One region of the Tindallia texcoconensis genome, then DNA from elsewhere that is predicted to be linked to it. Evidence: predicted binding sites of a transcription regulator. Region 1 holds the regulator's gene; the other holds the start of a gene.

Region 1 (4,435 bases):
TCTGCCTCTTTGACTTTCTTTTCGATTTCTTCTGGACTTAAATTGCTAGATGCAGTAATCGTTATTTTTTGCTCTTTTCCTGTACCCAAGTCTTTAGCAGATACATTCACTATTCCGTTAGCATCGATATCAAAGGCAACTTCAATCTGAGGTACTCCTCTTGGAGCTGGTGGAATTCCACTAAGCTCAAATCGTCCAAGGGTTATATTATCGGCTGCCATGGGTCGTTCGCCCTGAAGCACATGGATATCAACAGAGGGTTGATTATCGGCTGCTGTTGAGAATGTTTGGCTCTTTTTAGTGGGAATGGTGGTGTTTCTCTCAATTAACTGAGTAAAGACGCCACCTAAGGTTTCTATTCCTAGGGATAACGGAGTCACGTCAAGTAGTAATACGTCTTTGACTTCACCTGTCAGCACACCACCTTGGATCGCAGCTCCCAAAGCCACAACTTCATCTGGATTCACGCCTTTGTGGGGATCTTTTCCTGTAATTCGTTTGACAGCATCTTGAACAGCAGGGGTTCTTGTAGATCCTCCAACTAAAATAACTCGATCCAGTTCTTCTGCTTTTAACCCAGCATCTGATAAGGCTTTTTTCATTGGATCAATGGTTTTATCCACCAAGTGTGAAGTCAGTTCATCAAATTTAGATCTAGTAACATCTAAATTCAAGTGTTTTGGTCCTTCATTAGTCGCCGTAATAAAGGGTAAGTTAATATTGGTTGTCATGGTACTAGACAACTCTTTTTTTGCTTTTTCTGCTGCTTCTTTCAAACGTTGTAATGCCATTTTGTCTTTTGACAGATCAATGCCTTCCTGCTTTTTAAACTCACTGGCGATATGATCAATCAAAACCTGATCAAAATCGTCCCCTCCAAGATTATTGTTTCCGCTAGTAGCCAGCACTTCAAATACGCCGTCTCCTAACTCTAAGATTGAAACGTCGAAAGTTCCTCCGCCCAGGTCATAAACCAGAATTTTTTGCTGTTCATCCACTTTATCCAACCCATAAGCAAGTGAAGCTGCTGTTGGTTCGTTGATAATTCTCAATACGTTCATTCCAGCAATTTTCCCTGCATCTTTTGTTGCTTGACGTTGGCTATCTGAGAAATAAGCTGGTACTGTTACCACAACATCGCTTACGGTTTCACCCAGATACGCTTCCGCATCTGCTTTCAATTTTTGAAGGATCATTGCTGAAATATCCTGTGGTGCATATGCTTTGTCATCAATCTTTTCACTATGATCCGTTCCCATATGTCTTTTAATGGATTGGATGGTTTTTTCTGAATTTGTCACAGCTTGGCGTTTGGCTGGTTCTCCAACAATTCTTTCTCCTTCTTTTCCAAAAGCCACCACGGATGGTGTGGTGCGATTCCCTTCGGAATTCGGAATAACAACTGGCTCTCCACCTTCTAACACGGCTACACATGAATTTGTTGTTCCTAAGTCAATCCCTATTACTTTACTCATTTTTTTATTCCTCCTTGATGGTTCAATATAATACTCAAATTTAATTTTTATTTATACACTTTAACCATGGCAGGCCGTAAAACCCGTTCATCAATGGTGTATCCTCTTTGCAGTTCTTGTGCCACTGTTTCCTTAACCTCATCTTCATCACAAGGTTCTGTCATGACTGCATGATGTTTATTCATATCGAAAGCCACACCTTTTGTTTCTATGGGTTGGATGCCATGTTTTTTAAAAACCTCTAAGGTTTGCTGGTAGATCAGCTCTACCCCTTTGTAGATTCCTGCATTCTTGTCCTCTGTGGCTTCAAGCGCCCGTTCCAAGTTATCTAATACAGGCAAAAGGTCTTTCGCCAGGTTTTCACATCCATAGATATAAAGATCTGCTTTTTCTTTTTCCACTCGTCTTTTATAATTCGTAAATTCAGCCTGAAGACGAAGAAGCCTATCGTCCCCTTCTTGTTTCTCCTCTTCTTGCTTTAATGTTTCTTCCTCGACTGTTTCTTCCTCAACTGTTTCTTCCTCGACTTCTGTTGCTTCTTTTTCTGTTTCCAGTGTTTTATGCGTTTGTTCTTGTTTTTGTTGTTCTTGTTCTTCTTGTTCTTCTTGTTCTTCTTGCTTTAGTTCTTCCTTGTATTCTTTCATCAATTATAAGCACCTGCCTTTAATTATCATCTGTGTACATAAGGAGAGTGCAAAGTCATTGCTTCGCACTTGATCATGTCATTAATATGATTGGTCCTTTAAGATCTGTGTCATCATTTTACTTACCTGTGCTAATACCGACATAACACGATCGTAATCCATACGAGTCGGACCAATAATGCTTAACTGCCCTATGGTTTCTTGATCTAAGTGATACGTAGTTGTAACAATACTGCATTCTTTTGCTTCTTGAATCGTGTTTTCATTCCCAATTGATACATTCAATCGACTTGAATCTTGACGTGAAATCAACTGGCCAATGGTCTTTCTTTCTTCTAAAAGATTTAAAAATGACCTCGCCTTTGTCAAATCATTGAACTCTGGAAAGTTAAAAATGTTGGTTGTACCACTTAAATACAAACTAACATCACTGACTTGCTCCAGGGTTTTAAACATCTCAGGTAACAATGCATATACTGTATTGTGGAACTGGGCCAACTCTTTTTTCAAGTCATCTGCCATTCGTATTTCAATTTCTTCTAAGGTTGAGCCTGCGAATTCCTGATTTAAGAAATTGGAGATTTTTTCTAACTCTTCCTGCTTCATATCTGGCGGAATTTTAAATATAGGATTCTGTATAAGCCCTGTGTTTGTAATGAAAATGGCTAACATCGTGTCCTCACTCAATCGTGCCAATTGAATCTGTTTAATACGACTCTTCTTTACTTGAGGCGCTAAAACAATGGATGTGTATTGAGTGAAGTCAGACAATACCCTAGACGTATACTCTAATAATTGTTCTAATTCGCCATATTTTTTAAGTATATCGCTTCGTATCTGTATCCTGTTTTTCTTGGCTGTTCTCTTAATCTCCATCAGCTTATCGACATAAAGTCTGTATCCTTTATCCGATGGAATCCGTCCAGCAGATGTATGTGGTTGCTGTATAAAGCCCATTTCTTCTAAATCAGACATTTCATTTCTAATCGTCGCAGGACTTACCCCTAAATCGTATTTTTTAGAAAGACTTCTAGATCCTACAGGCTCTGCAGATTCAATGTAATCCCTGATAATAGCTTCTAAGATTCTTAGTTTTCGATGGTTTAAAGCCATTTACATCACCTTTGCATCCCCTTCGTTGTTAGCACTCTCGAGTGTCGAGTGCTAATTCTTGATATAAAAATACCATTTTGCTTGACTTTTGTCAACCCTACTTCTGGATTTTTCTCCTATGGCTGCTGGTTACATAAAAGCAACCAGTACTTGGTCTGCTAAATCAAAGCCTCTTTCGGTTAGTTTTATCCGTTCTCCATCTAGACACAATAAATCTTTCTGCCTCAACTCTTGTATCTCATTTCCAAACAAAAGGAGGCATGATTGTTTATGTTTCTTATAAAAGGCCTTTAAGGATATTCCATCCCTCAATCTTAGGCCTAAAAACAATGTTTCTCTTATCGACTCCATCTGGCTGATGGGCTCTCTCATCAGAACTGGATAACACCCTTGCTTTAACATGGATTTGTAATCCTTTATGTTTTCTACGTTGCCATACCTCTCTCCATTAAAGTATCCATGTGCCGCTATACCCAAGGCCAGGTATTCTTCATTTTTCCAGTAGGTGAGATTATGCAAACATTCATAACTAGGTTTGGCATAGTTTGATATTTCGTAGTGTAGATACCCGCTTTTTTGAAGAGTTTCAATGGTTTTTCGATACATACGCCACTCCAGTTCTTCCTCTAAAGGGTTTTCTAGTCCCGCCTTCATTTTTTTATAAAGGGTGGTTCCTTCTTCATAGGTCAAACCGTAGCATGACAAATGCGGTAAATTCATGGCGGTAACATACTCAATGGTCTCCACCCAGTCTTGCATCTGTTGACCTGGTACGCCAAAAATAATATCCGCATTTATATTCGAAAACCCTTCTCTCCTAGCCTGTATCACCTGTTGATAAAAATCCTCTGCACGATGATGCCTTCCAAGAGTTTTTAATAATGGGGTCTGCCTTGCCTGCAATCCAAAGCTAATCCGATTAATGCCACTTTGCCTGTAACCATGAAGTCTTCGTTGATCCATATGTCCTGGGTTGGCTTCTACCGAAACTTCTGCGTCTGGCATCACATTAAATGTAGATTTAAGCGCTTTCATTAGCTTTATCATCTCTTCACTGGAAATTAAAGATGGAGTCCCTCCACCCAAAAAAATGGTTTTAATGCATCGGTTTTCCAAGAGTTTTTGATATAACTCCATCTCTAACTCCAAGTATCCAAGGTATTGGCTTATTTCAGATTCACTACCAACACAGGACACAAAATC
Region 2 (4,435 bases), 410 kb from region 1:
GTAAAAATAGAAGGCGAAATGAAAAGGGAAGTGTATTTTCAACCAGTGAATGGCACAACAGAAGAACCTTTTTTTGCTTTTCTCTTTGCGCCGATCCGTTCCAACATTGAGATTGTCAGCGATGCTTTCCAAATTCAAATTTCTGCTGTGGATGGGCGATTGCTTCAATTTCAGAATGGCTATTGCAAGACGGAAGTTCCTAATACACCCATAGTGTTATCAAGACAAGAGGTTCGACGTCGGTGGCGAGAAGAGTTGGGGATTATGACTTATAACGGGTTAAGTGTTGTAAGATCTTTTGATACACGATTCAAGCCCAAGCTGGCCCATGGCTTTCGAGTTAAGAAGGGCGGTCAGCCTACCATGGTTTATTTCGATGTGATGTCCGGGAATCTTGTTCACGAAGGATTTCATATTTACGAGCCTATACTATAGGAGAGGAGACGGTCAGAAATGCTAGGGACAGTCGTAAACAGTTTAGCCATCATTTTTGGTGGTTCCATGGGGCTTTTGCTTAAAAAAGGCATTTCAGAGCGATTTAAAACAACCGTGATGCAAGGATTAGGACTGGCTGTTTTTGTTATAGGCTTATCCGGCGCTTTAAAAACGGAAAACGTCCTGCTGATGATTTTTTCCATTGTATTGGGAGGGATTATTGGGGAAGCTATGGACATAGAAGGCAAGTTGAATTCCTTGGGCAAGTCCATTGAAGGAAAAATGGGCCAGGGTGAAGGTCTGGTGGCCAAGGGGTTTGTTACGACAAGTCTTATTTACTGTGTAGGAGCGATGGCTATTGTAGGAGCTTTGGAGAGTGGTCTTGCAGGCAATCATGAAACCCTTTATGCCAAATCTTTGTTGGATGGTGTTTCATCGGTTATTTTTGCATCTACCTTAGGGATAGGCGTATTGCTGTCTGCCTTCAGTGTATTTGTATACCAAGGGACGATTACTTTGGTTGCGGGGCATTTAGCCGTCCTATTGACAGAGGCTGTTGTGTTGGAAATATCTGCAATTGGAGGCTTGCTTATTGTTGGAATATCCTTCAATATTTTGGAGATTAAGAAGGTTCCAGTGGGGAACTTGCTTCCAGCCGTATTTATCCCCATGATGTATCCTATTGTAGAGGGATTGATTCGACAGGTGGCCATGCTTTTTTAGGATATGGACTATTTCTTTATATTTCTGAGTTTAAATAAAACCGCATGCGGTTTTATTTTTTTGTTCTGTCTAAGGAAATAGCATGCGCATTTAACTTGTGGATTATTTTGTGACTTTGACTTTGCTTTTCCTTTCCAACTAACCAACTTTCCAACTAACAAGACGCGAAGCGTCTTTTTTATCTTAGGAATCACAAGGAATCCATAGATCACGGTGCCGAAAATTCATTTTCAATGAAAAACAATGAAATCAGAAGTATATAGAAGCTTGAATGTCTTATTTTGGATAAATGGCATATAATTATATGTATTTGTCGATAAATAACCTTGCATCATGATTCGCTTTTCTATATGATAGTAGTATGTTAGCACTCAGCTAAGGTGAGTGCTAACAATAAAACGGAAATAATTTTATTAAGATAGGAAAAGGAGGAAGTGAAAGAAATGGAAATTAAACCACTAGGAGATCGAGTAGTCATTAGAAAATTAGAAGCAGAAGAAAAAACAAAGAGTGGTATTGTGTTGCCAGGAAGCGCAAAAGAGCAACCACAAATGGCTGAAGTTTTAGCCGTAGGACCAGGTGGAATGGTCGATGGAAAAGAAGTGAACATGGAGTTAACCAAAGGCGATAAAGTAATTTTTTCCAAATACTCCGGTACGGAAGTGAAGCTAGATGGAGAAGAAGTAACCATTTTGCGTCAAAGTGAAGTACTGGCTATTGTAGAATAAGAGCAACGCTGTAAAGAGAAAACAATCAACAAGGAGGGTATTTTAACATGGCAAAAGATATTAGATTCAGTGAAAATGCAAGAAAAGCCTTGGAAAGCGGTGTAAACCAACTGGCTGATACCATAAAAATTACATTAGGGCCAAAAGGTAGAAATGTAGTGATTGATAAAAAGTTCGGTTCTCCTTTGATTACCAACGATGGAGTAACCATTGCTCGTGAAATTGAACTGGAAGATCCGTTTGAAAACATGGGCGCGCAACTCGTTAAAGAAGTAGCGACTAAAACCAATGACGTAGCTGGTGATGGAACGACTACAGCAACTTTATTAGCTCAAGCAATTGTTCGAGAAGGCTTGAAAAACGTAGCGGCTGGAGCTAACCCAATGATTTTAAAGAAGGGGATCTATAAGGCTGTTGAAAAAGCAGTGGAAGAGCTTCAGAACATTGCGCTGCCAATAGAAAGCAAAGAAGCGATTGCTCAAGTTGGTTCTATTTCTGCAGCAGATGAAGAAATTGGATCTTTAATTGCCGATGCTATGGATAAAGTAGGCAAAGATGGCGTTATTACTGTAGAAGAATCTAAATCTATGGGAACGACTTTAGATATGATGGAAGGTATGCAGTTTGATCGTGGATATCTTTCTCCATATATGGTAACGGATTCAGAGAAGATGGAAGCCGTGTATAGCAACCCATATATTCTGATTACAGACAAGAAAATTTCCAATGCTCAAGAATTGCTGCCTTTGCTGGAACAAGTAGTTCAGCAAGGACGAAAATTAGTGATCATTGCAGAAGATCTTGAAGGAGAAGCCTTGGCTACTTTAGTTGTAAACAAGCTGAGAGGTACTTTCGAATGCGTAGCTGTTAAAGCACCAGGTTTTGGTGATCGAAGAAAAGCCATGTTGGAAGATATTGCAGCTTTAACTGGCGGACAAGTTATTTCAGAAGAACTAGGTTACGAGCTAAAAAATGCTGAAATCAGCATGTTAGGAACGGCTCGAACGGTTAAGGTAGATAAAGAAAACACTACAATCGTAGAAGGTGCTGGAGATCAAGAAAAAGTTCAAGAGCGCATTGCACAAATCAAAACACAAATGGAAGATACCACTTCCGATTTTGATAAAGAAAAATTACAAGAGCGATTAGCGAAATTATCTGGTGGTGTGGCTGTTATTCAAGTTGGTGCAGCAACTGAAACAGAGCTTAAAGAAAGAAAGCTTCGAATTGAGGATGCTTTAAACGCAACTCGTGCAGCTGTTGAAGAAGGCATTGTTGCAGGTGGAGGAACAGCTTTAGTGAATGTTATTCCTTCATTATCAGAAGTAGTAGATAGTCTCGAAGGCGACGAAAAAACTGGTGCAGCCATTGTGAAGCGAGCATTACAAGAGCCATTGCGACAAATTGCTGAAAATGCTGGACTAGAAGGATCTGTTATTGTTGAAAAAGTGATGAACTCCGATAAGAACTTTGGGTTTGATGCCCTGAACGAAAAATACGTTGATATGATTAAAGCTGGGATTGTAGATCCTAAAAAAGTAACTAGAAGTGCTCTTCAAAATGCAGGCTCAATTTCTGCAATGATTCTTACGACAGAAAGTGCTGTGGTAGATATCAAAGAAGATGAGTCAGCAGCTGGCGCTGGTATGGGCGGCGGCATGGGTGGCATGGGCGGCGGCATGCCCATGATGTAAGGTTTAAAAGCCTAAAGGGATCATCTTGCGATGATCCCTTTTTTAAAAAAACTTTTAAAAAAAATCAATATTAAGCTTGCAAAATATTCACACTTTTGCTATAATAACATTACAGGAAGATAGACTCCTTCCTTGAATCCTCTGACAGACGGTTAGAATATGTGGGGAATTGAGTTTAGTAGTAGCAAGTAGCAAGTAGCAAGTAGCAAGTAGCAAGTAGCAAGTAGCAAGTAGCAAGTAGCAAGTAGCAAGTAGCAAGTAGCAAGTAGCAAGTAGCAAGTAGCAAGTAGCAAGTAGCAAGTAGCAAGTAGCACCTTAAAGATAGTAGTTTAAGTAGTTTAAGTAGTTTAAGTAGTTTAAGTAGTTTAAGTAGTTTAAGTAGTTTAAGTAGTTTAAGTAGTTTAAGTAGTTTAAGTAGTTTAAGTAGTTTAAGTAGTTTAAGTAGTTTAAGTAGTTTAAGTAGTTTAAGTAGTTTAAGTAGTTTAAGTAGTTTAAGTAGTTTAAGTAGTTTAAGTAGTTTAAGTAGTTTAAGTAGTTTAAGTAGTTTAAGTAGTTTAAGTAGTTTAAGTAGTTTAAGTAGTTTAAGTAGTTTAAGTAGTTTAAGTAGTTTAAGTAGTTTAAGTAGTTTAAGTAGTTTAAGTAGTTTAAGTAGTTTAAGTAGTTTAAGTAGTTTAAGTAGTTTAAGTAGTTTAAGTAGTTTAAGTAGTTGAGTAGTTGAGTAGTTGAGTAGTTGAGTAGTTGAGTAGTTGAAGTAAAATGGTTTGTTTCTCGCATCGTAGGAACAGTTGCTGTTGACTGTACGGCAATTAGACCAACGAAAGAAGGAATGCAATGCAAGTAAGGATCGAAGGAGTG

What was found. The regulator HrcA, encoded in region 1, represses chaperone genes, less so after heat shock. The targets are predictions, from matches to a motif close to TTAGCACTCNNNNNNNNNGAGTGCTAA.
Region 2: a site for HrcA is predicted at 1,523-1,549, ahead of ACZ47N_RS04390 (co-chaperone GroES). Genes of this name have one in related genera too.

Annotation. Positions count from the first base shown of each region.
Region 1 covers NZ_AP042431.1:522,310-526,744, forward strand. Annotated here, with positions in the region: gene dnaK (molecular chaperone DnaK) at 1-1,475, opposite strand, end outside; gene grpE (nucleotide exchange factor GrpE) at 1,523-2,119, opposite strand; gene hrcA (heat-inducible transcriptional repressor HrcA) at 2,201-3,232, opposite strand; gene hemW (radical SAM family heme chaperone HemW) at 3,362-4,435, opposite strand, start outside.
Region 2 covers NZ_AP042431.1:930,638-935,072, reverse strand. Annotated here, with positions in the region: gene ACZ47N_RS04400 (hypothetical protein) at 1-435, shown strand, start outside; gene ACZ47N_RS04395 (DUF554 domain-containing protein) at 454-1,158, shown strand; gene ACZ47N_RS04390 (co-chaperone GroES) at 1,602-1,886, shown strand; gene groL (chaperonin GroEL) at 1,934-3,580, shown strand.